3 regions of the Micromonospora sp. NPDC002411 genome follow, and region 1 is predicted to be linked to each of the others. Evidence: riboswitches for the same ligand, from Rfam matches in the RefSeq annotation. Region 1 holds a riboswitch; each other region holds the start of a gene.
The links. A riboswitch is a leader RNA that binds a small molecule or an ion and turns the genes downstream of it on or off. The one in region 1 is predicted to bind cyclic di-AMP.
Positions count from the first base shown of each region.

Region 2: linked by a shared signal. The riboswitch ahead of ACWCO3_RS16845 (C40 family peptidase) and the one ahead of ACWCO3_RS19555 (transglycosylase family protein) in region 1 are both predicted to bind cyclic di-AMP.
Region 3: linked by a shared signal. The riboswitch ahead of ACWCO3_RS16660 (C39 family peptidase) and the one ahead of ACWCO3_RS19555 (transglycosylase family protein) in region 1 are both predicted to bind cyclic di-AMP.

Region 1 is NZ_JBSFBM010000160.1:1,912-13,879, forward strand. Features, by position in the region: gene ACWCO3_RS19530 (hypothetical protein) at 1-699, shown strand, start outside; gene ACWCO3_RS19535 (ATP-binding protein) at 731-3,535, opposite strand; gene ACWCO3_RS19540 (M28 family peptidase) at 3,740-5,191, shown strand; gene ACWCO3_RS19545 (SDR family oxidoreductase) at 5,255-5,953, opposite strand; gene htpG (molecular chaperone HtpG) at 6,103-8,031, shown strand; cyclic di-AMP (ydaO/yuaA leader) riboswitch at 8,360-8,500, shown strand; gene ACWCO3_RS19555 (transglycosylase family protein) at 8,501-9,166, shown strand; gene ACWCO3_RS19560 (hypothetical protein) at 9,255-9,590, opposite strand; gene dinB (DNA polymerase IV) at 9,715-10,923, opposite strand; gene ACWCO3_RS19570 (VOC family protein) at 10,960-11,397, opposite strand; gene ACWCO3_RS19575 (helix-turn-helix transcriptional regulator) at 11,493-11,968, shown strand, end outside.
Region 2 is NZ_JBSFBM010000126.1:11,414-17,455, reverse strand. Features, by position in the region: partial or broken gene ACWCO3_RS16860 (zinc metalloprotease) at 1-275, shown strand, start outside; gene ACWCO3_RS16855 (pyridoxamine 5'-phosphate oxidase family protein) at 343-900, opposite strand; gene dcd (dCTP deaminase) at 1,000-1,578, shown strand; gene ACWCO3_RS16845 (C40 family peptidase) at 1,638-2,678, opposite strand; cyclic di-AMP (ydaO/yuaA leader) riboswitch at 2,692-2,827, opposite strand; gene ACWCO3_RS16840 (N-acetylmuramoyl-L-alanine amidase) at 3,064-5,043, shown strand; gene ACWCO3_RS16835 (C40 family peptidase) at 5,097-6,042, opposite strand, start outside.
Region 3 is NZ_JBSFBM010000124.1:3,597-15,564, reverse strand. Features, by position in the region: gene ACWCO3_RS16670 (hypothetical protein) at 1-443, opposite strand, end outside; gene ACWCO3_RS16665 (alpha/beta fold hydrolase) at 504-1,250, opposite strand; gene ACWCO3_RS16660 (C39 family peptidase) at 1,396-2,244, opposite strand; cyclic di-AMP (ydaO/yuaA leader) riboswitch at 2,477-2,618, opposite strand; gene ACWCO3_RS16655 (hypothetical protein) at 2,904-3,674, opposite strand; gene ACWCO3_RS16650 (hypothetical protein) at 3,806-4,192, opposite strand; gene ACWCO3_RS16645 (acyltransferase family protein) at 4,286-5,479, opposite strand; gene ACWCO3_RS16640 (glycosyltransferase family 2 protein) at 5,789-6,964, shown strand; gene pseI (pseudaminic acid synthase) at 7,098-8,150, shown strand; gene ACWCO3_RS16630 (hypothetical protein) at 8,498-8,974, opposite strand; gene ACWCO3_RS16625 (SDR family NAD(P)-dependent oxidoreductase) at 8,958-9,704, opposite strand; gene ACWCO3_RS16620 (AMP-binding protein) at 9,697-10,962, opposite strand; gene ACWCO3_RS16615 (acyl carrier protein) at 10,959-11,210, opposite strand; gene ACWCO3_RS16610 (GNAT family N-acetyltransferase) at 11,311-11,820, shown strand; gene ACWCO3_RS16605 (hypothetical protein) at 11,924-11,968, opposite strand, start outside.

The DNA.
Region 1 (11,968 bases):
ACCGTCCTCGACCTGGCCGCCGTGATGCGCGACGGGCGACGGTTGCGTACCCGTCGGCGGCTTGCCGGAGCCGGCGCGGCGACGCTCGCTGCCGGGTTGGCCGTCGTCGTCGTGGTGGCGGTCGACGCCCGGACCGGCGGTCCGCCGACGGCCGATCGGCCACCGCCGACGGCCGTCGCCCCGACACCGTCCGGTTCCCCGCCGACGCTGGCGCGGTCGATGGAGCCCACCCCTCCGCCGCCGGCCGGCGACGTGCCGTCCCCGAAACCGCTGGGCCAGGTGATCGACAGCAAGGTGCGGTACGGCACCGAGCAGCGGGTGTACTACGTCGTTCGGGTGTCCGTGCCCGGCGAACCGAAGGTGACCATCGGGCTGGCCGCCGGTCGTCGCCTCCCGGACGGCATGCTGACCACGGACATCCTGGTCAACGACGTGGAGGGGGCTGACCGCCGCCCCGGGTTCCACCAGATCGGCTACGACGAGCGTTCGTCGACCACGCCGGTGCCCACCTTCGGCTACTTCGTCGGCCCCGCCCACCGCGTCATCGGCACCGTGGACGGGCGGCAGGTCGATGCCCGCCTTGCCCGGTGGAGTGTCGACAAGCAGGTGGTGATCTTCTGGTTCGATCCGACACTGCTGACCCCGGGGGAGCGGCTCGACGGCATCATCGCCCGCGACGCCGCCGGTGGTCAGCTCTGACGCAGACTGCTGGTTGCCCCGGGCCGGCCACTCAGGCCGGGTCGTCCAGCCGGCGTTCGATGGTCACCGTCGTCCCCTCGGCGGTGGAGACCAGCCGCACGTCGCCGTAGGCGTTCATCAGCAGCGCGCCGCGGCCCCGGTCCATCGCCGGTCGGCGGTCCCGCCAGGTGCCGAAGTCCCGCACCGAGATCCGGACCAGACCGTCACCCACCTGGACCCGTACCCGTACCTCCGGACGGCTGGGCCGCTGTGCGTGCTCGACGGCGTTGTTCACCGCCTCGGACGCGGCCAGCAGCAGGTCCTCCAGCACGTCCGGGTCGACGGCGAGGTCGCACAGCGTCCGTCGGACGTCTCTGCGCATCGCCGCCGCCGAGGTGGGCGCGGACGGGTACGCCCAGCTGGTGTCCAGGACGTCGTCGGTGCCGTTCCGGTCGGCCAGAGCATCGCGCGCGGACGCGCCGGAGTCCGGCCTGCCGGTGGCGACGCCGTCCGCCGTCCCCCCGACCGCCGTCCCCCCGTCCTCGGCCGTCGGCTCCGCGACCGCCGCGACCGCGCCGGCTCGTGCCGATGGGGCGTCGCCCGTCCCCGTGCCGGCCGGGTCGTGGCGGTCGCGGGCCCGCCGGATGGCGGCCCGGATCCGGGCGATCAGCTCGGTCGCGGCGAACGGCTTCACCAGGTAGTCGTCGGCGCCCAGGCCGAAGCCCTCCACGCTGGCCTCACCGCCGGCACGGGCGGACAGCACCAGCACCGGCAGCGTCCGGGTCGTCGGGTCCGCGCGGAGTTGGCGCAGCAGGTCGAAACCGTCCAGCACCGGCATCATCACGTCGGTGAGGACCAGGTCGGGTCGTTCGCGGTGGATCTCGTCGAGGGCCTTCCGACCGTCGGTGACGGCCCGTACCCGCCAGCCCTGCCCGGTGAGCAGCCGGCTGAGGTACGCCCGCATGTCGGTGTTGTCGTCGGCGACCAGGATCCGCGCGCCGGCCAGCTCGTCCACTGTCGGCCCGGAGGCGTGCTCGGGCTCCGTCGGGTTGTCGCTGGCCTCGGCGAGCCAGCCGGTCGCCTCCTCCACGGCGGCGCGGGCCGCGTCACCCCGCCGTTCCACCGGAGGGTCGGCCACCGCGTTACGGCGTGTCGCCGACCAGGGCAGCACCACGGTGAAGGTGCTGCCGACACCCACCCGGCTGGTCACCCGCACCTCGCCGCCCTCCAGTCGGGCCAACTCGTGCACCAGGGCCAGGCCGATGCCGGTGCCCTCGTGGCTGCGCGAGCGCGCCCCCCGCACCCGGTGGAAGCGGTCGAAGAGCTTCGGCAGGTCCTGCTCGGCGATGCCGATGCCGGTGTCCGCGACGGTGAGGCGTACCTCCTCGTCGTCGGCGTCGAGGGTGACCCGGATCCGGCCGATGAACGTGTACTTCAGGGCGTTGGACAGCAGATTGGTGACGATGCGTTCCCAGTTGACCGGGTCGATCGTGACCGGCCGTGGCAGCGGCGGGCAGACCACCTCCAGGGTCAGCCCGGCCCGCTCCACGGCGGCCCGGAACACGCCGGCGAGCTCCGCGGTGAGCGCGGACAGGTCGACAGTCCGGGCATCGCTACGAGCGCGACCGGCTTCCAGGCTGGAGAAGGTGAGCAGGCTGTTGACGAGCGTCAGCAGCCGGGTGGCGTTGCGCCAGGCGGTCTCCACCCGCTCCCGCTGCACGGTCGCCAGGGGTGCGGTGGCGTCGGTGAGGGCGTCGGCCAGCGGGCCGAGCATGAGTGTCAACGGGGTACGGAACTCGTGGCTGACGTTGGCGAAGAAGTCGGTCTTCACCCGATCGAGCTCGGCCAACGCCTCGATCCGGCGCCGCTCCTCCTCGTACTCCTGGGCGTTGCGCAACGCCAGGGACGCCTGTTGCGCCAGGAGTTGGTGGAAGGACCGGTACGCCTCGTCGAGCCGTCGGCTCGGGCTGACCCCGGCCAGCAGGACACCGAGTGGCTGGTCCTCGTCGCCGGACGGCAGTGGCAGCGCCAGCGCGGTGTGGACCGGGTCGTCCCACGCGCCGGCGGGCAGCGTCATCCGGTCGGCGACGTCGGAGACCTGAGCCGGGCGACCCTCCGCGGCGTCCGGCAGCCCCCAGGCGTGCGCGATCGGGCCCGCGTCGGCCAGGTCGACGGTGTCCGGCAGCGCGCCCTGGACGCCGCCGGTGTGGGCGACCCGCCGCAGGGACGCGCCGTCGCGCAGGTAGATGGCGGCGAACGGCACGTCCAGCGGGTGGCCGCCGATCGTGTCGATCAGCCGGGCGCCTGTCGCGTCCACGTCGACGGTGCGACCGTCTCCGAGGACGGACAGGTCGCGCAGCAGCCGCAGCCGACGTTCGCCGACCACCTGCTCGGTGACCTCGCTGCACACGGTGAACACGCCGACGGTACGGCCGTCGTCGTCCCGGGCCGGGGCGTGCGAGACGCTGAAGTACGCCTCCTCGCGGTAGCCGGCCCGCTCCAGCAGCAGCCGCAGGGCCGGGACCCAGCTGGCCACCCCCGTCGTCATGGCCTGCTGGACCAGCGGGGCGAGCACGTCCCAGCCCTCGGCCAGGGTCACCCGCACGTCGTTGCCGAGCGCGGCGGGGTGCTTGTCGCCGATCAGCGTGGAGTACGCGTCGTTGTAGAGCTGGGAGAACCCCTCGCCCCAGAGCAGCAGCATGGGGTACCGGGAGGAGAGGACCAGCCGGACCGCGACCCGCAGGCTCTGCGGCCACCCGTCGACCGGGCCGAGCGGCGTACGGGCCCAGTCCAGCCCGGCCATCAGCCGACCGGTGTCGCCACCGCCGCTGAACAGGTCAATGCTGGGTCGTGTCACGCTCGACCCGGCTCCATCGCAAGCCCCCGTTCCGGGCCCGACGACCCCTGCTGGCGTTACCTACCCATCCTGGCACCTCTACTCACCTGTGCCGACGCCGGTACCCACCGTCGAACCGTCGGTGGTTCGGGACGAACGACCGATGCCCAATGCATCGACATCTGTAAGTGTCTCGGGTATCCCTTTAACCCCCGAGGAGCCCCCATGAGAGGCAGAACGCTGAGCGCGGGAGTCGCGCTCGCCGTGTTCGCCGGGATGACGGTGGCGCTGGCCGCACAGCCGGTGGCCGCGTCACCCACGACCGCGACGACGATGGCCCGGCCGATCGCCGCCACCGTTGCCGCGCTGGCTGCACCGGACATTTCGGTCACCAATGTCCAAGCCCACCTCACCCAGTTCAACAGCATCGCCACCAACAACGGCGGTAACCGGCGGGCCGGCTCGGCCGGCTACACGGCCTCGCTCGCCTACGTCAAGAGCAGGCTGCAGTCCGCCGGCTACACCGTCAGTGAGCAGTACTGCTCCAGCTGCCGGTACCCGTCGAACAACCTCATCGCGGAGTGGCGAGGCGGTCCGACCGACCAGGTGGTCATGTTCGGCGCCCACCTGGACGGTGTCTCGGCCGGTCCCGGCATCAACGACAACGCCACCGGCTCGGCGACCCTGCTGGAGAACGCGCTGGTCCTGGCCGCGCAGAACCCGACCATGACGAAGAAGGTCAGGTTCGCCTGGTGGACCGACGAGGAGCAGGGCCTCAACGGCTCCCGCTTCTACGTCAACTCGCTCAACTCCACCCAGCGCGGCTACATCAAGGGCTACTACAACTTCGACATGGTCGGCTCTATCAACGGCGGCTACTTCATCAACCGGGTCACCTCGACCACGGCGGCGCCGCTGAAGGCGTACTGGGACTCGTTGGGTCTGCAACCCGAGGAGAACGTCGAGGGTCAGGGCCGCTCCGACGACTACTACTTCCAGCAGGCCGGCATCCCCACCTCCGGCTACGCCGCCGGCGCCAGCGCCCGCAAGACCAGCGCCCAGGCGGCCAAGTGGGGCGGCACCGCCAACGCCGCATACGACCCCTGCTACCACCGGTCCTGCGACACCACCGCCAACGTCAGCGCCACCGTGCTGAACCGGGCGGCCGATGGCGTCGCGTACGCGTTGTGGCAGCTCGCCGTGAGCGGCGGCACCCCGACCTGCACCGGTGGTCAGGTGATCGGGAACGGCGGCTTCGAGAGCGGCAGCACCCCGTGGACCGCGTCCTCCGGCGTGATCACCAATTCCAGCAGCCAGCCGGCCCGGACCGGGTCGTACAAGGCGTGGCTGGGCGGCAACGGCAGCTCCAGCACTGAGAGCCTGTCGCAGTCGGTGACGGTGCCGGCCGGCTGTGCCAGCTACACGCTGTCGTTCTGGCTGCACGTCGACACCGCCGAGACGACCGGCTCCACGGCGTACGACCGGCTCACCGTGCAGGTGGGCTCCACCACGCTGGCGACGTACTCGAATCTGAACGCGGCCGCCGGCTACACCCAGCGCAGCTTCAACGTGGCCGGGTTCGCCGGTCAGACGGTGACCCTGAAGTTCACCGGCACCGAGGACTCGTCGTTGCAGACCAGCTTCGTGCTCGACGACGTGGCGTTGCAGGCGAGCTGAGCGCGTACCCGTGCAGGTGGGCCGCCGCCGGTGCTTGCTGGCGGCGGCCCGTCGCGTCGTGGGTCAGGGGAGCTGGGGGTAGAGCGCCGCCACGCCCCCGGGGAACCCGGCCTGCACCCGCCGGCTGACGTCGTCGGCGACGATCTCGTACGCGTCGGCCTCGATACCGTCCACGCTGAGCCGGGCGATCACCGCCGGGTCGGACTTCGGGCCGGTCACATTGGCGGCCATGTCGGTGTCCAGGTAGCCGACGTGCAGGCCGGCGACCCGGACGCCCCGCTCGGCGAGCTGGAGGCGCAGCGCGTTGGTCATCGCCCACTCGGCGGACTTCGCGGCACCGTAGGCGGCGTGCATCGGGAAGTTCACCCAGGACAGCACGGAGAGCACGTTGAGGATCGTTCCGCCGCCGTTGCCGGCGATGACCGGCGCGAACGCCCGGACCGTGGACAGGGTGCCGATGTAGTGGGTCTCCAGCTCCAGCCGGACGAGGTCCAGGTCGCCGTCGAGGAGGTCGGTCCGGGTGTCGATGCCCGCGTTGTTGATCAGCAGGTTCACGCCGCCGGCAAGCTCGGCGGCGGCGGCCACCGAGGCGGGGTCGGTGATGTCCAGGCGCACCGGCGTCACGCCGGGGAGGTCCACGGCGTCCGGGTTGCGCGCGCCGGCGTAGACGGTGGCGCCACGGGCGAGGAGTTCGGCGGCCAGGTGGCGGCCGAGGCCACGGTTGGCGCCGGTGACGAGGGCGGTGCTTCCAGAGATCTTCATGGCGGTCACGCTATCCCACCTGACTTCTGTTAACCAAAGTCAGCCATGTCACACCGACGCCCCCCTCAATCGGGAATGCGACCCGGACGCGGCGGCACCCCGGCCCGTGACGACTCGTATCCTTTCCGCGAAACCCCGCACGAGCCGAGATGGGAGACGGTGTGAGCAACCAGGCCGAAACGTTGGAGTTCCAGGCCGAGGCGCGTCAGCTCCTCCAGTTGGTGGTCCACTCGATCTATTCGAACAAGGACGTCTTCCTGCGGGAGCTCATCTCGAACGCCTCCGACGCCCTGGACAAGCTGCGGCTGGCCACTCTCGTCGACAAGGACCTCGTCGCCGACACCGACGACCTGCACGTGACGATCGAGGTCGACAAGGACGCCCGCACCCTCAGCGTGCGGGACAACGGCATCGGGATGACCCGCGACGAGGTCGTCCAGTTGATCGGCACCATCGCCAAGTCGGGCACCGCCGAGCTGCTGCGCCAACTGCGGGAATCCGCCGACGCGCGCGCCTCGCAGGACCTGATCGGCCAGTTCGGCGTCGGCTTCTACGCCGCGTTCATGGTCGCCGACCGGGTCACCCTGGTCACCCGCAAGGCCGGCGAGACCGGCGGCACCCGCTGGGAGTCCACCGGCGAGGGCACGTACTCGATCGAGGCGGTGGACGAGGCCCCGCAGGGCACCACTGTGACCCTGCACCTCAAGCCGGCCGACACCGAGGACAACCTGCACGACTACACCGCAGAGTGGACCGTCCGCGACATCGTCAAGCGCTACTCCGACTTCATCGCCTGGCCGATCCGGATGACCGTCGAACGCCCCGGCGCCGACGGCGAGGCCGCCACCAGCGAGGTGCAGACCCTCAACTCGATGAAGGCGCTCTGGGCGCGGCCCCGCGACGAGGTCGACGCTGCCGAGTACAACGAGTTCTACAAGCACGTCAGCCACGACTGGGCCGACCCGCTCGAGGTCGTGCACATGAAGGGCGAGGGCACCTTCGAGTACGAGGCGCTGCTGTTCCTGCCCAGCCACGCCCCACTGGACCTGTTCTCCCCGCAGGGCCGCCGAGGCGTCCAGCTCTACGTCAAGCGTGTCTTCATCATGGACGACTGCGAAGCGCTCGTCCCGACCTACCTGCGCTTCGTCAAGGGTGTGGTCGACGCGCACGACCTGTCGCTGAACATCTCCCGGGAGATCCTCCAGCAGGACCGGCAGATCCAGATCGTCCGTCGCCGCCTGGTCAAGAAGATCCTCGCCACGGTCAAGGACCTGAAGGCCAACCACGCCGAGCGCTACCGCACCTTCTGGACCGAGTTCGGCGCGGTGGTCAAGGAAGGGCTGATCGACGACACCGACAACCGCGACACCCTGCTGGACATCCTCTCCGTCGCCTCCACCCACGACGCGACCGAGCCCACCGACCTGGCCGGTTACGTCTCGCGGATGAAGGACGGCCAGAGCGACATCTGGTACGCCACCGGTGAGTCCCGGGCCGCCATCGAGAACTCGCCGCACCTCGAGGCCTTCCGGGCCAAGGGTCACGAGGTGCTGCTGCTCACCGACCAGGTCGACGAGGTGTGGGTCGAGCGGGTCGGCGCGTACGACGGCAAGACGCTGCGCTCGATCGCCAAGGGCGAGATCGACCTGGACACCGACGAGGAGAAGCAGCAGGCCGAGGCCGAGCGCGAGCAGCAGCGGCAGGAGTTCGCCGGCCTGCTCGAGTGGCTCGGCACCACGCTGACCGACAGCGTCCGGGAGGTCCGGCTGTCGTCGCGACTGACCACCTCACCGGCCTGCGTGGTCGGCGACGCCCACGACCTCACGCCGACCCTGGAGAAGATGTACCGGGCCATGGGGCACGAGGTGCCCCCGACCAAGCGGATCCTGGAGATCAACCCCGGGCACCCGCTGGTCTCCGGGCTGCGCAAGGCCCACGAGCAGGGGAGCGACCAGGCGGCCCTGACCGAGACTGCCGAGCTGCTCTACGGCCTGGCCGTGCTCGCCGAGGGCGGTGAGCTGACCGACCCGGCCCGCTTCACCCGGACGCTCGCCGACCGGCTGGCGCGCACTCTGTAGACGGTCGACCTCCCGGCCGGCGGGCCACCCGACCAGGGACCCGCCGGCCGGTTCGGCGTACCGGCGTCGTGCATCCGATCACCAACGGACACGTCGAGTCGCTCGGTGCTACACCGTGGCCTGGCTGCGTCACGAGGCCTGATCGGTACCGGTCCACAGTGCTCTCTGCACAGTGTCCGGCCGGCCGCAACCGCTGCGGACGGCGCCCCGCGTACCCCGGTGAAGAACTTCACAGGGGTTGGGCGATCGTCACCGAACGTGCCTAACGTCGGTCGGGTTCGCCACTGCGGACACCGCGGCCGGCAACGCCAAATCCTGCCCCCGGCCGTCGGAACCCAGTCACCCGGGCAGGAGCGGGGGACCCACACGTTCCTCGGTGCACGTCACCTCGGGGTGAAGCCGCCACCGTGCGGCCGGGCTCCTCGGCCCGAACCCGACAGCTCACCTCGCCGGCGTGGAGGAAGCTCACATGACGTCTGTTCACACGCCCCGTCATCGACGGGTCACCACCCGCCGCCTCGCCGTCGGCACCCTGGCCGTCGGTGCCGTCACCGGCGCTGTCGCCCTCTTCGGCCCGGCCGCCCCGGCGCAGGCCGGAGTCAACTGGGACGCGATCGCCAAGTGCGAGTCCGGCGGTAACTGGAAGATCAATACCGGCAACGGCTACTTCGGTGGCCTGCAGTTCTCGCAGAGCACCTGGGCCGGTTACGGCGGCAAGAAGTACGCCGCCCGCGCCGACCTGGCCAGCCGTGGCGAGCAGATCGCCATCGCCGAGAAGGTGCTCGACGGGCAGGGCATCGGTGCCTGGCCGACCTGCGGCAAGAAGGGCGGCTCGTCGGGAGGCTCCGCCACGAAGTCGACCAAGTCCACCGCGAAGTCGACGAAGTCCACCGCGAAGCCCACCGAGCGGCAGGAGCGGCCGTCGCGCGGCGAGCAGCCGGCGACCCGCAACCATGAACGCACCGCGGCGCCGGCCGGCGGCCAGACGTACCTGGTCAAGCCGGGCGACACCCTGTCGGAGATCGCCGACGCCCGTCGGGTGTCCGGCGGCTGGCAGGCGCTGTACGAACACAACCGGAAGCTGATCGGGGCCGACCCGGGTCTGATCTTCCCCGGTCAGAAGCTCAGCCTCTGACGGACGGCACACGAACGCTCGGCCGGGTCATCGGCCGAGCGTTCGTGTGTTCGGTGCTGGTCAGCCCGAGTGCCGGGCCGGGTTCGAGTCACGCCGCCGAGGCGGACGCCTTCGGCGCTCGACGCGACGCCACCGGGCCGGCGTTGCGACCCCAGCGAGAGGTCGATGCCAGATCGGTCCCGCCGTCGACGGTCACCTCGACGGAGTCAGACCCGCCGCGGGACAGACGCAGCGAATGCTCGGCGCCCTGACGGGCAGCGCAGGGCCAGGCCTGCCCGGCGCACTGGAGATTGCGGCAGTGACCCTCGTCGTCCGGCTCGTGGGCGCTCAACACGTCGATCGCCAGTTGCCAGAGCAGCGGGTCGGTCACGTCGTGCGGGCGCTCGGCGCCGCGGCTCGCTCGGTTGCTGGTGTCCTCGGACATGGTGGGTCCCCCCTTGTCAGGCTGTACCCCCCAAGGGTCACCCGTCGGCCGCCGGCTAAACCGCCGACCTGCTGTGATGTGTCTCCTGTCCCACCTCCGCGCGTGGACACCGCACGCAGATCGGTCAATCCGGCAGCAGCGGCATCTCGACACCCGGCTCCCGGCCGAGCAGGACCGCACGGGTGAGCGCCGTCGAGCCGAACCGGTCACGGACCGCGTCGACAGCGGCGTCCAACTCCGCGCCCGGGTCGCGGTGGAACGGCAACTCCGGCTGCACCGGACTGTCGTCCAGGTTGCCCACCGACACACCGATCAGCGTGACACCACGACTGTCGATCTCGGACTGGGCCGCCCGCAGCAATGCGCGCGCGGCGGCGAGCAGCGGCGTCGTGTCCGCTGTCGCCTTGCCGATGGTGTGCGAGCGGGTCGCCCGGCTGTAGTCGCCGAAGCGCAGCCGCAGCACCACAGTGCGACCGGACCGCCCGGCCGCGCGCATCCGCCGGGTGACCCGGTCGACCAGACCGGCGAGGATGGCGTCCAGTTCCGCCGGGGCGCGCGGGGTGCGACTCAGCGCGTGTTGGGCACCCATCGAGCCGCGTCGGCGACCAACCTGCACCGCGCGTGGGTCACGGTTGTGCGCCAGGGCGTGCAGGTGCCGGCCGGCACCGGACCCGAGCAGCGACACCAACGCGGCCTCACCGAGCCGGGCCACCTCGCCGACGGTACGGATCCGGTGCTCCCGCAGCTTCGCGGAGGTGACCGGGCCGACGCCCCACAACCGTTCGACCGGAAGCGGGTGCAGGAACGCCACCTCGGCGTCCGGTGCGACTACCAGCAAGCCGTCCGGCTTCGCCACCCCGCTGGCCACCTTCGCCAGGAACTTCGTGCGGGCCACACCCACCGTGATCGGAAGGTGGACCCGTTCACGAACCTCTCGACGCAGCCGCGCCGCGATGTCGGCCGGTGGCCCGACCAGCCGCCGCAGGCCACCCACGTCCAGGAACGCCTCGTCTATGGAGATCCCCTCGACCAGCGGAGTGGTCTGCCGGAAGACCTCGAAGACCGCGCGGCTCGCCGCCGTGTACGCCGACATCCGAGGCGGCACCACTATCGCGTCCGGACACAGCCGGCGTGCCTGCTGGCCGCCCATCGCGCTGCGGACGCCCCGCGCCTTCGCCTCGTAGCTGGCCGCGAGGACCACGCCCCCGCCGACGATCACCGGCCGGCCGCGCAGGCGTGGATCGTCGCGCTGCTCGACCGACGCGTAGAAGGCGTCCAGGTCGGCGTGCAGGATGCTGGCACCGGGCGACACGTACACATGTTCGCATGACATCCGGTGATCGCGGCAGTGACCTGGGCGGACGTGGCGTCAGTCGAGGCAGAACTCGTTGCCCTCCGGGTCGGCCATGACGAGGTGCCCGGCACCCAGCGGGGGAGCGGGCTCGTGGCGACCGAGCCGGGTGGCGCCGTGCGCGGCGAGCCGCTCGGCCTCCTTCTCCAGGGCCGCCATCCGCTCGTCACCCTCCAGCCCGGGTGCGGCCCGCACATCGATGTGTACGCGATTCTTGACCTGCTTGGGCTCGGGAACCCGTTGGAAGAACAGCCGTGGTCGCGAGCCCTCGGGGTCGACCACCGCCGACGCGTCGTTGCGGTGCTCCGGCGGCACCCCCATCGCGTCGAGCGCCTGCTCCCAGGACTCGAAGTTCCCGGGCGGGCCCTGTACCTGGTAGCCGAGGGCCTCGGCCCAGAACGCCGCCAACGCGGCGGGGTCGGCGCAGTCGAAGGTGATCTGCATGTCGCGGGCCATGTCAGCTCCCTGTCTCGTGATCCTGGTCGGTCATGGGACCAGCCTCTCGTGGATAGCGGACAGAACCGTTCCGCATTCTGTGTAACGATCGGCGCGTGACCGTCGAGGCGACGACCGAGCGAGTGTTGCGGCTGCTGGCGCTGCTCCAGCGGCGGCCATCCTGGACGGCCGCGGACCTCGCCGCCGAGCTCGGCGTCACCGACCGTTGCGTGCGTCGTGACGTGCGGCGACTACGTGCGCTCGGCTATCCCGTGCACGCGGTGCCGGGGGTCGGTGGTGGCTACCAGCTCGGTGCGGGCACCCGCCTGCCACCGCTGCTCCTCGACGACGAGGAGGCGATCGCGACGGCGGTCTCGCTGCGCCTCGCCTCGGGCGGCACGATCGCCGGCGCGGGCGAGGCGGCCCTGCGGGCCCTCACGAAGCTCGACCAGGTCATGCCGGCACGGTTGCGCGCCGAGGTACGGGCGGTGCACGGGTCCACGGAGACGCTCATGGGTCCGGTGGCCGAGATCGACGCGGAGGTGCTGGTGACGCTGGCCCGGGCCTGCCGCGACGCGGTGCGGGTGCGATT
Region 2 (6,042 bases), on a different contig from region 1:
AGGGCGACACCGGCACCCACGAGGTCGGCCACTGGCTGAACCTCTACCACACCTTCCAGGGCGGCTGCGGCGGCTCGGGTGACAGCGTCAGCGACACCCCGGCCGAGGCCTCGCCGGCGTACCAGTGCCCGACCGGGCGCGACACCTGCTCGGCGACCGGGCTGGACCCGATCACCAACTTCATGGACTACACCTACGACTCGTGCATGTACCAGTTCACCCCTGGTCAGGCCAGCCGCATGATCACCGCCTGGAACGCCTACCGCGCGGCCTAACTGCTCCGCGTACAACCGGTGTCGGCTCCGTCACGACGGAGCCGACACCGTCGTGTCAGAGCCCCGGTCAGGCGGCCGTGCACTGCACGTCACGGCTGAGGCGGGTCGGCCGAGCCTGTGGCACGGCGACCGGCGCGGCCGTCGCCGACGGGGCGTGCGGGTCCAGCCAGACCCGGACAGCCGGCCGGCTCGGCGTGACACCCGGGACGCCGGCGACGTGCTGCTCGCGGCGGGTCAGCATGGCCACGTCGACGGTGAACTCGAACAACCGCCAGTCGACCTGCTGCTCGGCCCGGGCACTCTGCGCCAGCCGCGCGACCCGGACCGGATCGGTCACCGGACGAGCGTGCCCCGCCAGGTAGGCCTCGTCGTCGCTCTCCTCCGGGGGGAACGAGTGCAACGCGTAACGGCCGTCGCGTTCGAGGTCACGGCGCTTCGGGGAGTCGATGATGAAGCAGAAGAGACCTTCGTCCGTGATGACCGGGGAGACCGGGTGAACCCGGGGCCCGCCGTCGGCGCGGACCGTGGCCAGGTAGCCGAAGCCCGGCCCGTACTGCTGAAGGAGAACGCGGATCCCGTCGGCGAGTCGGGGCTCGTCGGCGGCGAAATCGGACCAGGAAGCCATGCGAGCATTCTATCGAACAAATGTACGACGGGCGACCTCGACGCGCTGGTCACCGGCACCGAATCCGCCCGGTTTCGGCAACGCCGCTATGGTGGTCCGATGCTGCTCTCCGACCGCGACCTGGTCTCCGAGATCAAGGCCGGCACGCTGGGCCTGGAGCCGTTCGAGCCCACCCTGGTCCAACCCTCCAGCATCGACGTCCGACTCGACCGGCTGTTCCGGGTCTTCAACAACCACCTCTACACCCACATCGATCCGGCGATGCAGCAGGACGACCTGACCTCGGCGGTCGAGGTGCCCGACGGCGAGCCGTTCGTGCTGCACCCGGGGGAGTTCGTGCTCGCCTCGACGCTGGAGGTCATCTCCCTGGGTGACCAGCTCGCCGGCCGACTCGAAGGCAAGAGCTCACTGGGCCGGCTCGGGTTGCTCACGCACTCCACCGCCGGCTTCATCGACCCCGGCTTCTCCGGACACGTGACGCTGGAACTCTCCAACGTGGCGAACCTGCCGATCACCCTCTGGCCGGGCATGAAGATCGGGCAGCTCTGCATCTTCCGGCTCTCCTCGCCGGCCGAGCACCCGTACGGCTCGGTGGTCTACGGATCCCGCTACCAGGGCCAGCGGGGCCCCACGCCGAGCCGCGCCTGGCAGCACTGGCGCACCTGGCCGACCCGCTGAACCCGTGACGACGAGGGCCCGCCGCGACGGATCGCGACGGGCCCTTCGGTCACTCCCGATCAGCCTGGACGGCCGTAGCTGTGGATCGGGCCGTCGTCGACCTTCTTCATCTTGACCGGTTGGCCTGCCTGCGAGGCGTGCACCACCCAGCCGCCGCCGACGTACATGCCGACGTGGTGGATGTCGCTGTAGTAGAAGACCAGGTCGCCGGGGCGCAGGTCGCCCTTGCTGACGTCCTTGGTGACGCGGCTCTGCTGGGCGGCGTTGTGCGGCAACGACACACCGGCCTTCGCCCAGGCGGCCAGCATCAGCCCGGAGCAGTCGTACGAGTTGGGTCCCTCGGCGCCCCACACGTAGGGCTTGCCGATCTGTGCGCAGGCGAACTTCACCGCGACGCCCGCGGCGCCGCCGGGATAGCTGCCGGGGCAGGGCGCCGGGCGCAACGAACCACCGCCACCGTTGCCGTACACCTTGAGGCGAAGCTTCTGCAGCCGGTCGATCTCTTCGTTGATCTGCTTCTTCTTCGCGGCCAGCTGAGCCTCGGTACGGGTCAGCTGGGCCACCATCTCGTCCAGCGGCGCCTTCTGCGCGGCCAACTCGTCCCGCAGGTCGGCCACCTCGCGTACGTCCTGTTGCTGGTTGTGCGCGAACCGGTCGAGCATTTCGAGCTGACTGACCACCTCGCTCGGTGACCGGCTGCCCAGCATCGCGTTGACGGTCGACACGGTCTCACCCTTGTACGCCCGCACGGCGAGGGCGCTGACCTTGTCCATCGCGGCGTCGACCTGCTGTTCGAGCGGGGCGATGCGGGTGGCCAGAGCGTCCGCCTGCTTGCGCTTGACGGCGAGGTCGGTCCGGGTGGCGTTGTGCCGTTCGATGATCGGTTCGAGTTTGTTCCAGTCCTCGTCGATCTGACGCTCGATCTCCGCGACGGACGGGTCGGCGTGGGCCGCCGTGGCGCTGCCCGTCAGGACGACGGCGACGCCGACCAGCGCGGCGAGAGCGGTGGTGAAGCGGGACCAGCGTGGGCGCGGCACGATCGGCGTCGGGCCGGCTGCTGCCGACCGCTCGGACGACGGCCGCGGGGCATGGAGTGCCACCGGGGTTCCGTACTCCTTCTTCCTGACCGCCTACCGGGTTAGCTGACGGGTTCGGGCGGGAAGTCGGCGCCCTACCGCAGTGGCTGCGGATTCACCCCGAGGGACCTGGGTCCCCGGTTCGCTCGGAAACGACTCGGCGGTGTCGGTCCGTTACCGCCCGGGCTGGGCGGAGCTGCTATCGGGCCGACGAATGACCAGAGTAGAGACGCCTGTTACCAATCCGCAACCCGTGCGGCCGTGACACTCCGTACCGATCGAGTGGGGGTCACCGACCCAGTGTGAAGATTTCCTTCTGAGCGAGTCGATAGATGGAAAGGTATTGACGCGGACTCTCCAGCGGCGCGATGGTGACCTGACCTCTACCCGCGAGAATCTAGGGGGTTCGATGCACCATCCAACCCTGTCGACCGGCTGGCGCGCACTGCTCGCCACCACCGTCATCGCCGCCGCGAGCGCGGTGCCACTCTCGGCAGCGGCCGCCGCCGCACCCACCACCGATCGCCAGCAGCAGTACGCCGCTGCGGCGACCGAGTACGGCGTACCGACCGGTGTGCTGCTCGGCGTCTCCTACCTGGAGTCCCGCTGGGACAGCAACGCCGGCACACCGAGCACGAGCGGTGGCTACGGCCCGATGCACCTGACCGACGCCCGCCACGTCGCCGCTCTACCCGGGCGCGGCCACCACGATGCCGGTGCCGAGGACCCACGCGGCGACGACTCCCGGCCCGCCCGGGTGCCCGCGCCCCGACCCGCCGAGGCCCCCGCGCCGGCCGCCGCCGCGTTGCAGACCGTGGAAGCCGCAGCCGCGCTGACCGGCGCCACCCCCGAGGCGCTGCGCACCGACGCGGAGGTCAACATCCGGGGCGGGGCTGCGCTGCTCAGCGCGTACCAGCGGGAGTTGGGTGCACCGGTCGGCGCGGACACCGACCCGGCGGCCTGGTACGGCGCGGTGGCCCGCTACGCCGGTGCGGACAGCGCCGACGCCGCAGCGGCCTTCGCCGACGAGGTCTTCACCACCATCGCCGCAGGCGAGTCCCGGGTGACCGACGACGGGCAGCGAATCACCCTGCCGGCGATCGCGGTACAGCCCCAGCGCTCCTGGTTGGACCGGCTGGGCCTACGCCGGCTGGCCCGCCCGGACGGGGTGGAGTGCCCGCGCACCATCTCCTGCGAGTGGATCCCCGCACCCTACGAGGCGTTCGGCGACGGGGACTACGGCAACCACGATCTCTCGGACCGGCCCGCCCGGCAGAAGATCGAGTACATCGTCATCCACGACACCGAGGCGAGCTGGGCGACGACCCTGAAACTCGTCCAGGACCCGACGTACGTGAGCTGGCACTACTCGCTGCGCTCGGTCGACGGGCACATCGCCCAGCACGTGAAGACCAAGGACGTCGGCTGGCACGCGGGCAACTGGTACGTCAACGCCAAGTCGATCGGTCTCGAACACGAGGGCTTCGCCGCGCAGGGCACCTGGTACACGGAGGCGATGTACCGGACCTCGGCGAAGCTGGTCCGGCACCTGGCGCTGCGGCTGGGCATCCCGCTGGACCGCCAGCACATCATCGGCCACGACAACGTGCCCGGCACCGTCGCCTCGACCGTGCGGGGGATGCACTGGGATCCAGGCCCGTACTGGGACTGGACGCACTACTTCGACCTGCTGCACGCGCCGCGACTGGACACCGGCACCCCGGCCACCGGGCTGGTCCGTATCGACCCGGACTACGCCACCAACCAACCGGCGTTCACCGGATGCGTCACCGCAGGTGTGCCGTGCGCGCCGCGCGGCTCATCGTCGGTGGTGCTGCGGAGCGCACCGTCCGCGGACGCGCCGCTGGTCAACGACATCGCGCTCCGTCCGGACGGCACCCCGAACACGATGGCCGTGTCGGACCACGGGGCGCGGGCATCCGCCGGGCAGACGTACGCGCTCGCCGGACGGCAGGGTGACTGGACCGCGATCTGGTACCTCGGGCAGCGGGCCTGGTTCCACAACCCGGCGTACGCGCCGACCGCCAGCTGGACCGTCGGCGTCGTGGCCACGCCGAAACCCGGACGGACGACTGTCCCCGTGTACGGACGGGCGTACCCGGAGCAGGCGGCGTACCCGGACGGGGTGCCCTACCAGACGATCTCGCCGCTGCAGTACACCCTGGCCGCCGGACAGCGGTACGCCGTCGGCGCGGTGCTGGCCGGCGAGTACTACCGGGCCAGCACGTTCGACGGCTCGTCGCCGGGCGACTGGACGGTGATCCGCGGCAAGAACCGCTACGCGCAGATCCAGTTCGGCCACCGGATCATGTACGTCGATCTCGCTGACGTGCAGCTGCTGCCCTCCCCGGTGGGCGCGCCCCGCTGAGAACCACGACGGCCCCCGGTCGGTGACCGGGGGCCGTCAGTACGTGATCTGGATCAGCCAGGTCTGCGGAACCCGGCGACCGGCATCGTGTTGATGCTGGACACCTGCACCGGTTTGCCGGCACGTGGTGCGTGCACCATCTGGTTGTTACCCAGATACAGGCCGACATGCGTTAGGCCGGAGAAGAAGAAGACCAGGTCACCGGGGCGGGCGTCAGCTCGCGCGACAGCCTTGCCCTCGTTCCACTGGTCACCGGTGTGGTGAGTGAGGGAGATCCCGGCCGACTTGTAGGCGTACTGGGTCAGCCCCGAGCAGTCGAACGAGTTCGGGCCGGTGGCGCCCCAGACGTACGGATCACCGACCTGTTGGCAGGCAGTCTTGATCGCCTTCTGGGCGGCCGAGCTGGTCACACCGTTGATCGTCGGGCAGCCCGCGGTCTTGACCGTGGTCTTGGGCATTGACGCCTCAAGCTGCTTGATTTCGGCGTCGATCTGCTTCTTCTTGGCCGCCAGCTCGTTCTGCTGCGTGGTCTGGGTGGTGATCAGCGCGTCCAGCTTCTGCTTCTCACCGTCGTACTTGGCCCGCACGGCCAGCACACCCTCGACCTCCTTGCGCTCCTGCGCGGCAAGCCGGTCGAGCACGGTGAGCTGCTCGGTGAGCGTGTCCGGCTTGACGCTGACCAGCAGCGAACCGATGTCGTGCGACGGGCCGGAGATGTAGTAGCGGGAGGCGAGGTCGCCCACCCGGTTGAGCGCCAACTCGCTCTGCAACGCGAGCGGCTCGATCTTCTTCTGCAGGCTCGCCGACTTCTGCCGGTTGACCTTCAGCTGCGCCCGAACCTTGTTGTACTGCTCGATAGTGGGCTCCAACTGCTCCCACTTCTTGTCGATCTGCGCCTCGATCTCGTCGACCGTGGGATCGGCGTGCGCCGGTGCGGCGAGCAGACCGGCGCCGACTGCGGCGGCGGCGACCAGGACGAGCAGGCGGTGGACGCCGCGG
Region 3 (11,968 bases), on a different contig from region 1:
ACAGGAACGACGGATTCGTCGGCGGGCAGCCACTCCGGCGGGTCCCACCACTCGCCTTCGGTGTCGGCGGCCGCGCAGATGGACACGCAGATCGGCGTCACGCCGTCGGTCGTCCGCTCCCGACCGGCGGCGAAACCCGTCGGGTGACCGGCCGCCGATTCGTCCACCTCGAGATCGCCACGGCTCCACCGGAAGCGCGTCAGCAGGGGCGCGGCCAGGTGACGGACCGCCTCAGCGCCCGGAGCGGACGGGACGGACGGCATCAGCGTCAGGTCGACGTTCACCCCGTCGCGGGGATGGTCCGCTTCGGTGCGGGACGCCACCAGACCCACCGCGCCGAGCGAGGCGACCAGGGATCGGCACCGACGCGCGGCATCGTCGAGTCGAGAGTCGACGACATTCAGGCTCACGCTGACCACAAGGGACGGATCAACGGCAGGCATCCGGGCGAATGTAGGCGTCGGGAGCCCGGTCGCACGACCGATATTTCCGCTCGGGACCGCTCAGCGATACGGGTCGAGCAGCGCCAGCACGGCCGCCGGGTCCTCCACGTGCGCATTGTGGCCGAGACCGGGCAGCGTGGCGACCGGCACCCCGTACTCCTTGAGTTGTTCGTCGCTGACCATCGGGTCGTGTTCCCCGCGCGCCAGCACGACCGGCGCGTCGGTCGCCGCCAGCAGCGCGGCCAGGTCGGGCTCGCCGACGGCGAACGCGGTCGGGTCCATGGCGAGACGCCACCGGCCGTCGACCTGACGCAGGCCGGCGTCCACCACCGGATGGTCCGGCGGGACCAGGCCGGCCAGGCCGGACACCCGAAGGTAGCGGCGTGCCGCCTCGGCGCGGGTGGCGAACCAGCTGACCGGACGGGCGGCGAGGCCGGCGGCGCGGGCCAGCTCGTCGGGTGACCAGACGGCCTTGATGCCCAGCCCGACCACGGCGTCCACGGGCGCCCCGGCGGCGTTCGCGGCCAGCGCGAGGCCGACCACCCCGCCCAGCGAGTGCCCGAGCACGACGAGCCGGTCGCCGAGCGCCAGGCCGCGCGCTATCCGGTCGGCGAACCCCGCAAAGGTGTACGACGGCAGCGGCTCCGCCCAGCCGTGGCCGGCGAGGTCCGGTGCCAGCCACCGCCCCGCCCAGCGCTGCTCCAGCAGCGGCGCCCACGGCAACCAGACGTCCCCGGTCGTGCCCATTCCGTGCAGGAGCAGCAGGACCCGCCCGCGACCGGCTTGACCACCCGATTCATCCACCACGGCCGCAGTCTCCCACGGTTCACGGCCCGGTACGAGAGTCGTCATCCACGCCGCCTCCCGCGCGACGCTGACGGCACCGACGAAAAACGCCGCGGGCGCCGCCCCCTTGTGGGGGACGACGCCCGCGGCGGTCAGCGTGCCTGGGTCAGGCGGAGTAGCCCCGGCTGGCGATCCAGTTGGCCAGGTCGATGGTGGTGATCCAGTACGACGGGTCGGCCGCGTTGGCCGAGTCGGCGATCCGCACGGTGCGGCCGTTGTCCTTGTAACCCACGACGGCGATGTAGTGCCCGCCGCCGTAGGAGTGGTAACCGCCGTTGGTGTCGACGGCGTCGCCGACGACGTTCGCGACCACGCCACGGCCGTCGGTGATGGCCTTGACGACGTCGGCCTGGAGCCGGTCCATCTGGGCCGGGCTGGGGGCGCCGGCGAACATCCGAGTCCGGTACGGGGAACCCTTCACCTCGGCGTTGAGGACGCGGGTGGTGTCCTCGGCCGAGTTGGTGCCCATCTCGGTGGTGCCCAGCTCGGCGCCGAGCTCCTCCTGGGTGCGGTCGATACCGGTGGCGCTGAGGGCGTTCCGGGTGGCCGCCGGGCCGCAGTTGTAGTACGTGTTCTGCGCCTCGTAGTCGTAGTCCAGCACCTTGGTCGCGGGTGGCTTCGGCGGCGTCGGCTTACGGGTGAGGTCGGGGTTGGCCTTCGCCTTGGCCGCCGGCGACGCGGCGCTGGTGGCCGGGGCGGCGGTGCTCGGCGCGGCGCTGGCCGACGGGGACGCCTCACGCACCTCGCCGCGGGAGGCGGCAACGTCGCTGCGCATCTCGGCGACGGTGGTCGCGGTGCGCTGGCCGGCGGGTGCGTCGTCGGCGGTGGTGAGCAGGGCGCCGGTGGTGGTGGCGATCGCGAGGGCCGCGGCGGAGGCGGCAACGATCTGGTACGGGCGCTCGGTGGCGAAACGGCGGAGCTGACGCTGCAGGGTGTGCTTCACGGGGTCCTCCACGGATCGGGGGGAGAGCGGCACACCGGCGACCGGACCGGTATCCGGGCAGGCGCCAGCGCGCGGACCGTGGTCCGCGGATGGTGAACCGCTCAGGGGAACGCCCGGCGTGGCCGGGCGGTGAGGCGATGACCCGGGGGTCAGCTCACCGTCACTGGACGAATGAGCGGGGGCACCGCTGCGCCGTGGAGGCGAGGGAACAACCGAGGGGTGGAAAGGTGCTGCACGAGGATGGAACTCCTTCCGACACCGCCTACCGGGTTAGCTGACGGATTCGGGCGGGAAGATCGCCCTACCGCGGGCTGTGGCTCGCGGATTCACCCCGGACTTACTGGTGGGTCCCCGGTTCGTTCATCACGATTGAGCGGGTCGGCGCGGCGTCGCCTCTTGCGATCGGTTACCGCACCGGACGGGACGACAGTACTGGCCCGTCCGCACCCCTGCCAAGCCAGCTCCACCTGCGTAAACCTGAAATAGCGTAGCAATTTCTGCGCGTATTGCCGCTGACGTGACTCGATGGGACAAGCGGTTACGGTGACGCCTACGGGCGACAACCGGACAGGCCGCCGAGAATGCGACCAGATTCACCGGAAGAATCGTGCCGATCGCGCCGGACGCCCGATTCTCGGTCGGCGTGAGCCGGCTCACGTCACGGATCGGGCTCAACTCGCCCGCGCCGGCCGCCACCGCGCCACGACAGCGGGTCGGAACACACCGGTCACCGCCCGGCGCGCGGGTAGCGGGTTCGGTCGCAGCCGGGCCGCCGCCGCGCAGGTCTCCGCTGCGAGGGCTCGCGCTGAGTCGGCAGCCAGTTCCGCGTCCCGCCAGGCAGCACGCTCCCGGGATGCGGCGGCCTGGTAGTCGGCCAGCCTGGCGTCCCGGATCGTCCGGCTGAACAGCACCTCCTGCTCGACCGGGTGCCGCCGGGGATCCCAGCCGCGCCGGTGCGCGAACACGTCGCCGAGCTGCGCCATGCTCAGGTCACCCCGCCAGTACGCCGTCATCGCGGCCCGGTGCAGGTAGCGCTCGCGGGCGGCGTACTCGGCCGGGGTGCGGGGGGTCTGCGGGGTGGGCAGCGCCTCGGCGCCCGCGAAGCGACGGGCGGCGGTGTCCGCCTCGTCATAGGCGCACCAGGCCCGCTCCATCTCCTCCTGAGCGGTCAGCCAGTCAGCACGTCGCCGCTGCGCGGTCCTGGCCGCGCCGGTCGCGGCGACCGCTACCTCCTCGGCGTACCGGCGCAGGTCGGCAGCCTCGGCGGCGGCCACCTCACGAGCGGTGGGGGCGGCCGTGCGCGGGTCGTCCGAGGGTGTGTCCCGCTCGGGGCGGGCCACCAGCAGGGCGAGTACGCCCAGGGCCAGCAGGAACAGGGTGGACCAGATGGCGGCGGCCTGCGGCACCTCGGTCACGAACTGGTAGAAGACGGCGGTCTCCATGGTCGGCACCTCGGGAGAGAGCGATGCGATGGGGAGCCCCACCGCCACCGGGCCAGGGCGGAGCACGGGCCGGTGGGGCGCGGAGCTGGTGGGTCGACAGGCGCGGCGGGCGGGACGCTCGTCCCGGTGACTCAGCGCCCGGGTGGCGCCCGGGGTGCCCGGCTGCTCGGGCCGTGGACCAGGGGCAGCCGGTCGGACCCGGCCGCGCGCACCGGCAGCGGGCCGGTCCGGGCAGTGGCCTGGTCGCCGGGCGGAGCCGATTGCGGGTCGACCGACCACGCCGAGGAGAATTCCTCGACGGGCTCCTCGGTCGTCGCCTGCGCCTCGTGCACCGCCCCCTGCGCGGAGGTGGACGGGCAGGTCGCCGGGAGTGCGCCGAGGGCGAACGGAGTTGGCACAGCGGCCGAGGCCGGGCCCGCGCCGAGCGCCAGGGCCGCGACGACGGCGAGGCTGGTCAGCACCCGCGTCGCCCAGCGCGCCACCCACCACAGCGGACAGGTGAACGCGACCGGAAGCACGACCTCACGCTACCGTCGTGCCGACCTCGACGCACCGACCACGGGCGTGTCGTCGCACGCCGCGCCGAACCCCACTGAGCAGGGTGGACGGTGTCAGCGCGAGTCGGCGTACGTTGATCGACCGTTGGTCTGCTGCCCGCTCTCCCCGGCGGCGTCGGGACCGCCCGCGCGTTGGCGGGGGACGGACGCCGGACGAGCTGGGCGGCGCGGTGCGAGTCGACGCATCATCGGCGTCTCCACGAAGCGGTGCAGCAGCCCGGCGAGGACCAGGTTCACCGCCAGGAAGCCGAGCACCACGGCCGGCCCGCGCCAGCCCGTGAACCCGGTCCCCCAGTCACCGCTCCACCGCAGCACGCTCGTCATCACCAGGACGTGGACCAGGTAGAAGGCGAAGGAGACCTCCCCGAGCCAGACCAGCGGCCGGGACCGCCACGGGGAGCGCTTGTCCCGCACGTCGGCGTCCGCGGCGGCGGTGATCACCAGCAGGTACGCGACGGCGAGCAGCGTCGTCCACAGCTCCGCGCGGATCCACTGAGCGGCCGCCACCCAGGTGCCCACGAAGACCAGGCTGGCGACGGTGAGCCCCGGGCCGCGCCAGAGACCCCGCCGCATCAGCTCGGCCGCGACGGCGCCCAACCAGAACTCGAGCGACCGTACGGGCGGGAAGATCTGGGTGAACCACCACCGGCTCACCTCCGGCACCAACTGCTGGGCCGGCCAGAGCGCGAGGATCAGCAGCGGCAGCGCGACGATCAGCACCCAGAGCAGCTTCGGGCTGGCCCGGCGTAGCAGCGGCAGCGCCAGGGGCAGGCACAGGTAGAAGAAGAACTCGCAGGAGAGCGACCAGCTCACCGTGTTGACGCTGTAGAACCAGCCCATCCGGGGGTCCCACGCCTGCAACAGCAGCAGGTTCTCCAACGCGACCGCCGGCAGGACCGGATCGGCGAACCACCAGGCGACCAGCAGGGCCGCACCCCACAGCACGACGTGGTTCGGGTAGATCTTGGCAACTCGACGCCGCCAGAAGGTGCGCCGGGAGTCGCCGACGCGGGCCGACCAGACCAGCACGAAACCGCTGAGGATGAAGAAGAACTGCACCCCGGACAGGCCGAGCGTGAACAGCGCGTCGACCACCGCCTTGTAGTCCGGTTCGGCGATGATCCGCATGGTGCCGGCGTGGAAGCCGAAGACCAGTAACGCGGCGATCCAGCGCAGCCCTGTCAGCGAGGGCAGCCGGGCGGGCGTGACGGCGGGCCGTGCGGTCGACACCGCAGCGGCGCTGGTCATGCCGGGATCCTGAAGATCGGCAGGGTCACCAGCACGTCCGTATCCTCCTCGGCGCGGCGTCGGACGACGCGACGGCGACGCCCGCGACGGCCCGGCAGGGCCGCACCGAGGCACCCTACCGGGTCACTCTCGGGTGAACCGGACGTGTCCCACCCGCCGACGGCGGTACGGGCACGCCACGGTCGCCGGATTGGTGGACTGCGGGCCTGCCGCCGTTAACCTCCCGCTCGGGGGGAGTTCAGGGACTCCACCATCGGCGGTCACGTCAGGTTCCGGGTTCGGCCACCCTGACCGTCAAAGGTGGCGGGCGTGGTCAATGAGCCGACGCACGCACCGCTGCTGAGCATCGTCGTGCCCGTGTACGGCGTCGAGGCATACCTGTACCAGTGCCTGGAGTCGATCCGGGCCGACATCCCGGCGGACGAGTCGGACGCGGTCGAGATGATCGCCGTCGACGACGCCTCCCCGGATGGCTGCGGCGACATGCTCCGCTCCTACGCCGCCGGCCGCGACGGTGTCCGCGTCGTGCACCTGAGCAGCAACGTGGGCCTGGGCCTGGCCCGCAACGCCGGGCTCGACGTGGCCACCGGCCGGTACGTCTGGTTCGTCGACAGCGACGACTGGTTGCCACCGGGAACGATCCCCGCGGTGCTGGACCGGCTGCGCCAGCACCAGCCCGACGTGCTGATGCTGGACCACCTGCGGGTGCACGAGGACGGTCGTCGGGAGGTCGACGCGAGCAGTCACCTGCTACGCGGCATCCCCGGCGTGACACGCCTCGACGACCAGCCGCAGCTGCTGCGGGTGCAGCACACCGCCTGGAACAAGGTGGTCCGGCGAGACTTCCTGGACCAGTTGGAGCTGCGCTTCTTCCCCGGCTGGTACGAGGACATCCCGTTCAGCCACCCCCTGCTGATCGGCGCCGAGAAGATCTCCGTACTGGACCGGGTCTGCTACCTGTACCGGCAGGGCCGGCACGGCGCGATCACCTCCACCCGCAGCGGCCGGCACTTCGACGCGTTCGCCCAGTACGAGCGGCTGTTGGACTGGGTCGCCCGCAAGCACCCGGACGAGCGGTTGCAGGCCGAACTGTTCCAACTGATGATCAACCACTATCTGGTGGTGGTGGGCAACGACGGCCGGCTACACCCACACCTGCGGCGGGACTTCTTCCACCGGGCCGCCGAGCACTACCGCCGGTACCTGCCCACCGGTGGATATCCGCTACCGCCCGGAGTGACCGGGCTCAAACACCGCCTTGTGGGGCGCGGCGACTGGCTGGCGTACTCGGCTCTGCGCCAGGCGCACCGGGTCGCCGGCCGCCTGCGTCGCCAGGGCCCAGTGGGCGGCGTCGACGCTGGTTCCGACTCGGTCACCGCCGACGACGACCCGGGTCGAGGGGCGGGCACCGCGACGACAGGCGACGACGAGGTCGTCACGACCACGCAGCGGCGCGATGCGCTGGCCGGGAGCCGCCTGCCGTGAACGCCGCCACCGCACCGCACGCCGGGAGCCGGGCCGGCTCCCGGCGCCCTGGTTTTCCAGGTCGTCCACCCGCCGGGCGGACGACGACAGCACCACCGCACACCGGTGCGGGTGTACCTGAGCAGAGGTCGGAATGACGGCGACAATCAAGATCGGACCGCACGCGGTCGGTGCCGGGGAACGACCGTTCGTGGTCGCCGAGATGTCCGGCAACCACAACGGAGATCTGAACCGGGCGCTGGCCATCGTCGACGCGGTGGCCGAGAGCGGGGCGCACGCGCTCAAGCTCCAGACGTACCGGCCGGACACCATCACGATCGACGTCGACACCCCGGCGTTCCGGATCTCCAGCGGGCACGAGTTGTGGGGCGGGGAGAACCTGTACCGCCTCTACGAGCGGGCGCACACCCCGTACGAATGGCACGCCCCGATCTTCGAGCGGGCTCGCGAGCGTGGCCTGACCGTGTTCTCGTCGCCGTTCGACGCGACAGCCGTGGAGCTGCTGGAGTCGCTGGACGCGCCCGCGTACAAGATCGCTTCTTCGGAGTTGGTCGACCTGCCGCTGATCCGGCTCGTGGCGAGCACGGGCAAGCCGATGGTGATCTCCACGGGCATGGCGACGGTCGCCGAGATCGACGCCGCGGTGCGGACCGCGCGGGACGGTGGCGCGGCGGGCATCGTCCTGCTGGCCTGCACCGCCTCCTACCCGGCGCCGCCGGCCGACAGCAACCTGCGGCGCATTCCGGTGCTGGCCGGCGCGTTCGACGTGCCGGTCGGGCTGTCCGACCACACGCCCGGCATCGGGGTGGCGGTCGCCTCGGTGGCGCTCGGCGCCTGCTTCATCGAGAAGCACGTCACGCTGGACCGGGCGGACGGCGGCGTGGACTCGGACTTCTCCCTGAACCCGGCGGAGCTGACGGCCCTGGTGGCCGAGTCCGGTCGCGCGTACGCGGCCATGGGTGGCACCGCGATCGGCCCGACCCCGGCCGAGCGGGAGGGGCTGCGGTTCCGCCGTTCGCTGTTCGTGGTCGAGGACGTGCGGGCCGGCGACCCGGTGACCATCCACAATGTCAGGTCGATCCGACCGGCCGGCGGGCTGGCTCCGGTGGAGATCGACCGGGTCCTGGGTCGCACCTTCACCACCGACGTCTCACGCGGCACCCCGCTGAGCTGGGACCTGATCTGACCGTCGACACGGGCTGGGCTGTGGACGCGGGCTGGGCTGAGCAACGGGCGCAGCCCGGCCCCGGTGGGGCGGAGGCGAGCGGGTGCGGTCCGGCCTGGTGGGACTGGGCTGGGTGCCTGTAGAGCTGCCCCGAATATGGGGCCGGCAACGCTGCTCCCACCGGCAACCAGGATCAAACTCCGTCGCCTCAGGGCTACGACGACCCACGAGGCCCGCGCGCCTGCCCCACCTGTGGGGCAGCTCTACAGGCACCGCCGGTACCAACGGCAGGCCGGCCGTCACACGCGGCGGCACGTCGCCACGCAGCGGCACGTCGCCACGCAGCGGTCGTGGCGGCGAGTCGTCACCTAGCGGTCCAGGCGGCGCGAGCCAGCCACGGAGGCGGGCAGGGGCACGGGGCCGGATGCGGGGGCGAAGCCGACGGTTACCACCAGGTCGGCCACCCGCAGGGTGCGCCAGACCGCCGACCCGTCGGCCGGCGTACCCAGGCCGTGGAGACGCCACCAGGCCGCCACCGGGACGTCGGCCAACTTGCAGCAGCACTCGGCACGGGTCCACCGCGCCCAGAAGTCCTGCACCCCGAACCGGCGTCCCAGCGCGGGAGGCACCGGCGCGTCCGCTCGTTCCGCGTCGATCGCCACCCGCCACCCCGGCGTCGTCGGGCCGTACCAGCCGACGCAACGGCCGTCGTCGAGGTGACTGCGGGTCACCGCGTCGGTCAGGTCGGCGGGGACGCCGACGCGCAGGTGCCGCTCCGCGGCGGCCAGCAGGCCCGGCACCGGGCGGGGCCGGGCCGGCCGGTCCAGGTCAGATGGCGGCGGCACCGTCCACCACGATGACCTGGCCGTTGATGTTGGTGTGCTCGCGCAGCAACATCCGTACCACTGGAGTGACCTCCTCCGGCTCGGTCAGATGGCCCGTCGGCGTGCGGCGCACGATCTGGTCGAGCTGAGTCGGGCCGAGCACTGCGGACATCTCCGAGGCGAAGAAGCCGGGTGCGACCGAGTTCACCAGCATCCGGCCGCCCAGCTCCCGCGCCAGCGAGCGGGTGGCGGCGTCCATGCCGCCCTTGGTGGCCGAGTACGCGACCAGCCCAGGAAAACCGCGCTGCCCGCAGATCGAGGTGATGTTGACGATCCGTCCGCGTAGTCCCTTGGCGAGCATCCGGCGAATCACCAGCCGGGTCAGTTGCAGCGGGGCGGTCAGGTTGGTCTCGATGATCCGGGCGATGTCGTCGGTGGCGGTGTGCGCGTGCAGCGAGTCCTGCCCCATCGCGGCGTTGTTGACGATGCCGTCGATCGGGCCGAGCCGCTCTTCCGCCGCACGGACGAAGCCCTGCGCGGCGCGCAGGTCGGTGACGTCCACCGAGCCGACGTGCACCCGGTCGGGGTGCTCGGCGGCGAGCTTCTCCAGCTCCGGGGTGACGGTACGGGCGAAGGCGGCAACCCGTACGCCGGCATCGAGCAGGTCGGTGACGATGGCCAGGCCGAGCCCCCGCGAGCCGCCGGAGACGAGGACCACGGAGCTGGGTGGGACGAGCTGGGTGTCAGACATCGCTCTTCAGGCTCTCCTTGACGGGAATCTCGGTCAGCACGCGGATCCGGCGTGGCACCGCGTACTCGGGAAGCCGGTCGGCGCACCAGCGGACCAGCGCGGCTTCGGCGGTGTCCAGGTGCTTGGTGGGAGCAAGGACCACCTCGGCGACCACCATCCGGCCGAGCACCGGCGCGCGGCGGCCGGTGACGCGGGCCCAGGCCACCGCCGGGTGCTCGGCCAGCACACCACGGACCACGCCGGCGGAGACCTTGCTGCCCCCGACGTTGATCTCGTCGGAGTCCAAACGACCGGTGATCAGCACCCGGTCGTCGCGCACCTGCACCCGGTCCCCGGTGCGGACCGGGCCGGCCAGTCCCGCCCCGTGGAACGGGGAGGTGACCACCAACTCGTCGTCCACCACCGAGAGCGTCGGGCGGCCCGGGGTCTCCCGGTCCAGCCAGTCGACCGGGAATCCGGCCCGCCCGTCGTGCACCACGATGGACGCCCCCACCTCGGAGGACGCGTAGATCCAGGAGATCCGGGCGGCGGGGAAGATGTCCCGGAGCTGGTCCAGGATGGCCTGGTCCACCGGCTCGCCACCGAGGGTGATCTGGCGCAACGGCACCCGGGCCAACGCGGCGGCGTCGCGGTAGAGGGTGCGACGCCAGAAGGTGGGGGTGCCGGAGGCGGCGTCGACGCCGTGCGTGGCAGCGACAGTGGGCCAGTCGTCCAGCTCGTCGGGCTCGACCACCACCAGGTGTTGGCCGGGTTGGGTCAACGACAGGGTGACGACCTGCCACCAGGCGTACGTGCCGGGGGCGTACGGGCAGAGCCACGTCCGATCGGGCTGGTCGGCCCGCACTGTGGTCAACGTGTCGAGGGTGTGCCCGACCCGCTTGGGACGCCCGGTCGAACCCGAGGTCAGCAGCCAGAGCCGGCCGGGTTCGGCGGCTCGCCGCCGGGGCGGGACACTCGGGTGCGCTCCGTCGTCGTCGAGGACGCTGACGGTGAACCCGGCGTCGAGCAGTTCGACACGCATTGCCGCGTCAACCCGACTCGCGGTGCTGAGCAGCAGCTCGGTGCCGTACACGGCGTGCTGCCGGGCGGCGGTGAGCGCGTGCACTGCGGAGTGGGCGAGCACCGCGCTGGGGTCGGGGAGGACCGGCAGCGGCAGCGTGCGCCAGGTCAGCGTGGCGCCGCCGACGACGAGCCGGTTGTCGACGCCCGCCTGCTCCGGGCCCGCCGGTGTCCGGTGGCCCGCCGTCGCGACGGTCACTGGTGCTGAAGCTCGACGAGGAAGTCGAGAACGTCCCCGACGGTGGCGATGCGGCGCAGGCCGGGTGCGTCGAAGTTGAGCTCCTCCCCCGTCTCGTCCTCCACCCGCAGGGCCAGCTCGGAGAAGTCCAGCGACCGGAACCCGATCTCCCGCAACTGCGCCGCGTCGTCAGTGGGCAGCTCCTTGTCCTGGTTCTCGAGCACCTGAGCCATGAGGTCGCGAATCTGCGCGCGACTCAATTCGTTCATGCGCCGGAGTCTACAACCCAACGAATGCATATCTGATTTGCCGGTGGGCCCGGGTAGGGTGCCGAGACCGGACGTGAACAGATAAGAAAGCGAGACGCACGTGCTGCGCGAAGCGACAGCGGACGACGTTCACCTGATGTTGTCCTGGCGTAATCAGGAAACCAACCGTCAGGTCAGCAAAACCAGTCACGAGATCACCGCCGAGGAGCACGCCCGGTGGTGGTCGGCGGTCCGGGACGACCCGTCCCGGCGGGTTCTGGTGTACGTCCGAGACGACCGTCCCTGCGGGGTGGTCACCTTCTTCGACCTGCGGCTGGAGGGCCCTCGGACGGGAGCGTGGGGCTTCTACCTGGACGCCGACGGGCTGGATGGGCGGGGCGAGACGCTGCCCGCCTGGCTGGGGGTCATGCGGGAGGCCGTGGAGTACGCCTTCGACGGGCTGCACCTGGACCGTCTCGACGGCGAGGTGCTCGGTCACAATACCGTCGTACGACAGATGAACCGACGTTTCCGATTCGTCGAGGGCACCCCACGACAGGAGTTGTCCGATGGTCGGGAAATCACGGTGATCCCGATTTCCCTGGCCCGGGCCGACCGCCGCCAACGCTGATTGCCGCACAAATTTCCAGGGCCGACGGAATTCATTAACCGGCCATGCTCCCGGTGGACATCCGCCGTTCACGAACGGTGATGTCCACCGGGAGCGGGGTGGGTCAGGCGCGCCGCCAGGCCGCCCAGTGCTGCGCCGGGTTGCCGCC